DNA from 2 places in the Anaeromassilibacillus sp. Marseille-P3371 genome. Region 2 is predicted to be linked to the other one. Evidence: riboswitches for the same ligand, from Rfam matches in the RefSeq annotation. Region 2 holds a riboswitch; the other holds the start of a gene.

Region 1 (3,416 bases), 910 kb from region 2:
ACGCAGATGTTCCGCCGGGGTCACATAACACAGGAAATCCGCCCCATTTGCTGCTGCAATCGCGCCGCCGATCGCCGATGTAATGTGATCGTATCCCGGAGCAATGTCGGTCACCAGCGGCCCCAACACATAGAACGGGGCTCCGTGGCAAAGGCGTTTTTCCATCTTCATATTGGCTGCAATCTCATCCATGGCCATATGGCCTGGCCCCTCCACCATCACCTGTACGTCTTTCTCCCAAGCGCGCTGGGTCAGATTTCCCAATTCGATCAGTTCGCCAATCTGCCCCGCATCGGTCGCATCGTCCAGGCAACCGGGGCGAAGCGCATCCCCCAAACTGATGGTCACGTCGTATTCCCGCAGGATATCCATCACTTCGTCGTAGTATTCATAGAAGGGGTTTTCGTTTCCAGTCATCTTCATCCAGGCAAACAACAAGGAACCGCCGCGAGACACGATATTCATCTTCCGTTTGGAACGCTCAAAACCTTCCACTGCACGGCGATTGATGCCTGCGTGGATGGTCATAAAGTCCACTCCCTCTTCCGCATGGGCGCGCACAACCTTGAGAAAATCTTGTGCTGTCATATCCATCAGGTCCTTTTCCAGGTAGCCAATGGCATCGTAAACCGGGACGGTCCCAATCATTGCAGGGGAATATTCGATCAGTTTTTCGCGGAATTCATGCGTCTTCCCATAGTTACTCAAATCCATGATGGCTTCCGCACCGAATTGCACCGCCAGCTGAACTTTCTGCATTTCTGCACAATAGTCGGCGCAATCGCCGGAAATCCCCAAATTCACATTGATTTTTGTCCGCAACCCCTCGCCCACTCCATTCGGGTTCAGAGACTTGTGCCGTACATTTGCGGGAATGATTACCCGCCCTGCCGCCACCAGAGGAAGAAGTTCTTCCTCCGTATACCCTTCTTTTTGTGCTACAACAGAAAGTTCTTTGGTAACAATTCCTTTTTTCGCTGCTTCCATTTGCGTCTTATATTCCATGTTCCTGTCTCCTTTATTCAATCTCCGCGCCATTGGTCAAACCGTTCCTATAGACATCGTAAAAATGGTTGGTGGGGCCATATCCCTTTCCCATAGACAACGCGTGGCGAATCGCCATGGTGACATAAGCTTTTGCACGTTCTACCGCGACCGGCATCTCCAATCCCAACGCTAGATTTGCGGCAATTGCGGAGGAATAGGTACATCCGGTGCCATGGGTGTTCTTGGTTGGAATTCGTTCCGCGGTATAGTGGTGTATCTGTTTTCCATCAAATAGCACGTCCACCGCGTCCCCCTGTGCATGGCCGCCCTTGACCAATACCCCTTTCGGCCCCATCGCCTGAATTCGCCGGGCAGCCTCTTCCATCTCTTCGATAGAGCGGATGGAACATCCTGCGATTTTTTCTGCTTCCGGAATGTTCGGCGTCAGAAGTGTAGCCAACGGGAGGACTGTTTGAATCAGCCGATCTACCGAACAAGGGTCCATGAGCGGACATCCGTTTTTGGCATACATCACAGGATCAATCACCACATGTTCGGGCCGATACTCCCGTAGCTTTTCTGCCACCGCTTCCATGCACGGCGGCTGGGAAAGCATTCCCACCTTGACTGCATCCGGCCGGATATCCTCAAACACCGCATCGATCTGCTGGCGAATCACATCCGGGGACACATCCTCAATGGCAATGACACGGCTGGTATTCTCCGCTACAACGGAGACGATCACACTCATCCCATAGACACCGTGCGCGGAAAAAGTCTTTAAGTCCGCCTGAATTCCTGCGCCGCCACTGCAATCCGAGCCGGCGATTGTCAATGCTTTTTTCAACAGACATCCTTCCTTTCTTTCGGCCGTTCGCCCCCTGTTCGTGAAAACAGGCACAAAAAAACGCCTGCCTCCCGGCAAGCGCTCCCATTCCAATCTTCATTGGCTTTGCTTCCCTACGACAGTATTAACCGACAGGTTCTAAGGGTCAGGTTTTACCTTCTCAACCGCAAAAGCAGTTCCCCCGCAAACGTCCATATTTCATTTTCTTTTGATAAAGATTATAGCACCACTGACAGTTTCTGTCAATGAAAGGCGGTCTTTCTTTAGGACAAGTTTCATGCTATAATAACTATGTATATTTCATTTGAAAGGATTGATGAATCAGGGGGAATTTATGCTTTTTTACGGAATCCCTCTGTCCTTTCTTGCAGCCCGCGTCCTAGGCGCGGAAGCCTCAACTCAAGTTCCAATCCTTTCACAGAAAGAGGACATTTATGAAACAGGTGACCATCGGCTTAAATGATGCAGGCCAACGGCTTGATAAATTTCTAACAAAAACATATCCTAATTTGCCGCAATCCATGATGTACAAAAGTATCCGAAAAAAGGACATCAAGTGCAACGGAAAACGCTGCGAAATATCCACCCGGCTGTCTGCGGGGGATGTGCTAACTATGTATCTAAAAGACGAATTTTTCCAACAAGCACCAAAAGAATACGATTTTCTGAAAGCGCCCAATCAGTTAAACATTCTATATGAGGATGAAAATCTGATGCTGTTGGATAAAAAACCCGGTCTGATTGTGCATCCAGATGAGCACTATCATTTCGATTCTTTGATTGCGCGGGTGCAACATTATCTCTATGAGAAAGGGGAATTTAAGCCGGAAAATGAAGCGTCTTTTGCCCCTGCATTGATTAATCGAATCGACCGCAACACCGGCGGTATTGTGATGGCGGCTAAAAATGCAGAAACTTTGCGCATTATGAACGAAAAGGTCAAACAACGGGAACTCACAAAACTGTACCTCTGCATTGTCCATGGGCATATGCCTAAGCGTGAGGAAACCTTAGAAGGTTTTTTAGAAAAAAACGAGAGCCAAAACCGAGTCTATATATCCCGGCGTCCTACCAGCGATACCAAAAGCATTCGGACACGCTACCGTGTATTGGCCGAACGTGCGCGGTATAGCCTGCTGGAGGTTGAGCTTTTGACTGGACGTACGCACCAAATCCGGGCGCATCTTGCTTCTATTGGGCATCCCCTTGCCGGCGATGGGAAATATGGAACCAATGCCATCAACGCCATCAACAAAGACTGTGGTTTTAAATACCAAGCATTGTATTCCTATAAACTACGTTTTCATTTTTCAACCCCTGCCGGTATTCTGGAATATTTGAATGGGCAAACCTTCGAAGCAAAACAGATTTGGTTCCTTGATGATTTCTATCGCTGGCCAGACTAGGCGGCTTTCTCTTAGTAAAGCATTTCGTCCGGTTTAACCGGATATTTTGAGGAGTAGGTTGTAGCTTCTTTATATTGTTGTGAGGAGAATGGGATATGGCGGATAAATCAGAGGACTTCACGGGTCTTCTCAATTCAATTGACGAGATTACAGAGCTGATCTATGTATCCGATCTG
Region 2 (3,416 bases):
AAAGCACCCGATCCAATAAGATCAAATAAAAATTTACTCCCATGCTTTTAGGAGGCTTTGATGTTTCGAACATATCTTACAGAGCGTATTTTGGCTAAGAAAACCATCACGCACATGTTCTGAAAAATCTCGCTGCAAAGCGGGGATAAAGAAAAGGAGAAACGATATGGCAAACCGTATTATGTTGAATCAAACCTCTTACCATGGAGCGGGGGCCATCCAGTAGATCATCAACGAAGCCAAGGCCCATGGCTTTCAGAAGGCATTTGTCTACACCGATCCAGACCTGCTTCAGTTTCAAGTCACTACCAAAGTGACCAGCCTTTTGGACGAAGCCGACCTATCCTATGAGATTTATGCAGACATCAAGGCAAATCCGGCTAGTAAAAATGTTCAACACGGCGTGGAGGCCTTTAAAAAAGCCGGGGCAGACTACATCGATCGCAATTGGTGGCGGCTCCTCCATGGGATACATCGAAGGCCGTTGGCATCATTATCGCCAATCCTGAATGCGAAGACGTCCGCAGCTTGGAGGGAACCGCATCTACCAAAAAGCCCTGTGTTCCGATTGTTGCGGTTCCCACCACTGCTGGTACTGCCGCAGAAGTTACAATCAACTATGTTATCACGGACGTCGAACGTAAGCGCAGGTTTGTCTGTGTAGATCCACACGATATACCGGTCATCGCAGTGGTCGATCCGGAGATGATAACCAGCATGCCCCAGGGACTGACTGCTTCCACAGGTATGGACGCCCACACACACGTCATCGAAGGCTACACCACCAAAGCTGCTTGGGAAATGACAGATATGTTCCACCTTGAAGCGATTGAGATCATCTCCCGTTCGCTGTGTGGCGTGGTGGAGAATACGAAAGAAGGACGCAAAGGTATGGCGTTGGGACAGTATATCGCAGGCATGGGTTTCTCGAATGTTGGGCTAGGGATTGCCCCTTCCATGGCGCATACTTTGGGCGCAGTCTACGATACCCCGCACGGTGTCGCCTGCGCTATGATGCTTCCGATTGTAATGGAGTATAACGCTGCATGTACGGGTGAAAAATATCGTGAGATCGCCCGGGCGATGGGAGTTGCCAATGTGGATGCCATGAGCCAGGAGGAATACCACCAGGCTGCTTTGGAGGCAGTCCGAAAGCTCTCAGCGGATGTGGGAATTCCGTCCAAGCCTCCTGTACTGAAGGAAGAGGATCTTCCGTTTCCGGCTGAATCGGCCTATGCAGATGCTTGCCGGCCAGGACATCCAAAGGACACCAATGTGGAAGAACTGAAAGGCTTATTCCGTAAGTTGATGTAAAATACCTTGCAGGTTGCATGTGCTTTGTTTCTTCCCTGCTATCGCGAGGATTTTATCTTTCCAACATTTTATATTTTCTAAAAAAGAGAGCCATGCACAGACGTGGTTCTCTTTTTGTAAACAAGCCATGTGCGTAGAACTTGACAAATTTCGTCTGGGCGTGTTATAGTAAATGAGTAAATGAATAGGGGAGCTTATGAATAGGCTGAGAGGAAGTTTTTAACTTCGACCCATAACCTGATTTGGATAATGCCAACGTAGGGATATATCAGAATCCTACGGGGAATGCGATGGCATTTCCCGTTTTTCTGTGCATTCCAATCTCGTGTGATTTACAAGCCCTCAGTGGCGAACAAATGAATCGAAACAGTTGAGAGTGAACGAGAGTTCATGAAGGGGTACACCACCGCGGGTGTATTTTTTCGTGAACTCTTTTTTTATTGTTCACAGCTGGTTTTCAGAAAGGAGTTATGTATGATTCGAATCAACGGAACGCCGGTGGAGCTTACAGAAGGAATGACGCTCCAAACTTATCTGGACCAAAACCAATACCAGTCGTCCCGTGTAGCCGTCGAACGAAATGGGACCATTGTCCCCCGGGCACAATACGGGTCGATTCAGCTACAAGAGGATGATGAATTGGAAATTGTCCATTTTGTGGGAGGTGGCTGAGGTGAAACCAAAAGCCGTGATACAACAAGCACAAATCGATGCTGCCCTGCGTGAACGGCATTCCCCGGCAGTCCAAAAAAAGCTGGATACCGCCCGGGTTGCTATTGCGGGGCTTGGCGGGCTTGGTTCCCATGTTGCCTTCGCTTTAGCACGCATTGGCGTCGGACATTTGCATCTCATTGATTTTGACCGCGTAGACATCGCCAATTTGAACCGGCAGCAGTACCTTTTGCATCATGTGGGGATGTTTAAAACCGACGCATTAAAAGAAGAGTTGCTGGACATTAATCCATACCTGGACATTCATACCGACTGTATCCGTGTGACGGAAGAAAACCTTCTGGAACTCTTTGCGCAGGAGGACATCGTCTGCGAGGCCTTTGATACTCCAGAGGCCAAGGCCATGCTAGCGAATGGAATTCTGGAATCTTTTCCGAATACTTTTCTGGTGGCAGCTTCCGGTATGGCTGGATATGGAGACAGCAACCGTATCCAGACGCGCAGAATTACCGACCACTTTTATCTCTGCGGAGACGGGAGCGCGGAACCAGGACCGGGATACGGCTTGATGGCTCCCCGCGTGATACTCTGCGCAGCACACCAAGCCAATCTCATTGTGCAATATATCTGTAAAGTCCAAAAAGGAGAATGATGATGAACATGCTGCAAGACGATCGTTTGACCATCGGAGGACATTCCTTTACCTCCCGTTTTATTCTGGGGTCCGGCAAATATTCTCTGGAGCTCATCCAGGCTGCCATCGAGAAGGCTGGGACACAAATGGTAACCCTGGCACTCCGCCGTGCAAATGAGGGTGGACTCGCCAATATCCTGGATTATATTCCCAAGTCCGTCACGTTGCTTCCCAATACCTCCGGCGCACGCAATGCAGACGAAGCCATTCGAATTGCCCGGCTGGCCCGCGAGCTGGGTTGCGGGGATTTTATCAAGATCGAGGTCATTCATGACTCAAAATACCTTTTGCCGGACAACTACGAAACCATCAAGGCAACCGAGGTGCTGGCAAAAGAGGGATTTGTAGTCATGCCGTATATGTACCCCGATCTGAATGCTGCTAGGGATTTCGTCCAAGCAGGAGCGGCCTGTATCATGCCGCTCGGCGCGCCGATCGGTACCAACAAAGGACTTTGTACCAAGGATTTTATCCAAATTCTAATCGATGAAATCGATCTACCAATCATTGTGGATGCAGGGATCGGGCGCCCCTCCCAGGCATGCGAAGCCATGGAAATGGGCGCCGCCGCAGTAATGGCCAACACGGCAATCGCCACCGCCGGGGATATTCCCACTATGGCGGCGGCCTTCCGTCAGGCGATCGAGGCGGGACGCAAGGCGTATCTTTCTGGGCTTGGGCGCACGTTGGAGAAGGGTGCAAGCGCTTCTTCTCCCTTGACTGGCTTTCTAAGAGA

Evidence for each region. Region 2 has a riboswitch for thiamine pyrophosphate ahead of thiS (sulfur carrier protein ThiS). Riboswitches for the same ligand answer to the same signal wherever they lie in the genome.
Region 1: linked by a shared signal. The riboswitch ahead of thiD (bifunctional hydroxymethylpyrimidine kinase/phosphomethylpyrimidine kinase) and the one ahead of thiS (sulfur carrier protein ThiS) in region 2 are both predicted to bind thiamine pyrophosphate.

What each region holds. Positions count from the first base shown of each region.
Region 1 is NZ_LT835157.1:2,008,129-2,011,544, forward strand. Features, by position in the region: gene thiC (phosphomethylpyrimidine synthase ThiC) at 1-1,005, opposite strand, end outside; gene thiD (bifunctional hydroxymethylpyrimidine kinase/phosphomethylpyrimidine kinase) at 1,019-1,834, opposite strand; TPP riboswitch at 1,927-2,027, opposite strand; gene B9Y59_RS08185 (RluA family pseudouridine synthase) at 2,269-3,240, shown strand; gene B9Y59_RS08190 (sensor domain-containing diguanylate cyclase) at 3,336-3,416, shown strand, end outside.
Region 2 is NZ_LT835157.1:2,913,460-2,916,875, forward strand. Features, by position in the region: partial or broken gene fucO (lactaldehyde reductase) at 227-1,314, shown strand; TPP riboswitch at 1,492-1,595, shown strand; gene thiS (sulfur carrier protein ThiS) at 1,789-1,986, shown strand; gene thiF (sulfur carrier protein ThiS adenylyltransferase ThiF) at 1,988-2,638, shown strand; gene B9Y59_RS12260 (thiazole synthase) at 2,650-3,416, shown strand, end outside.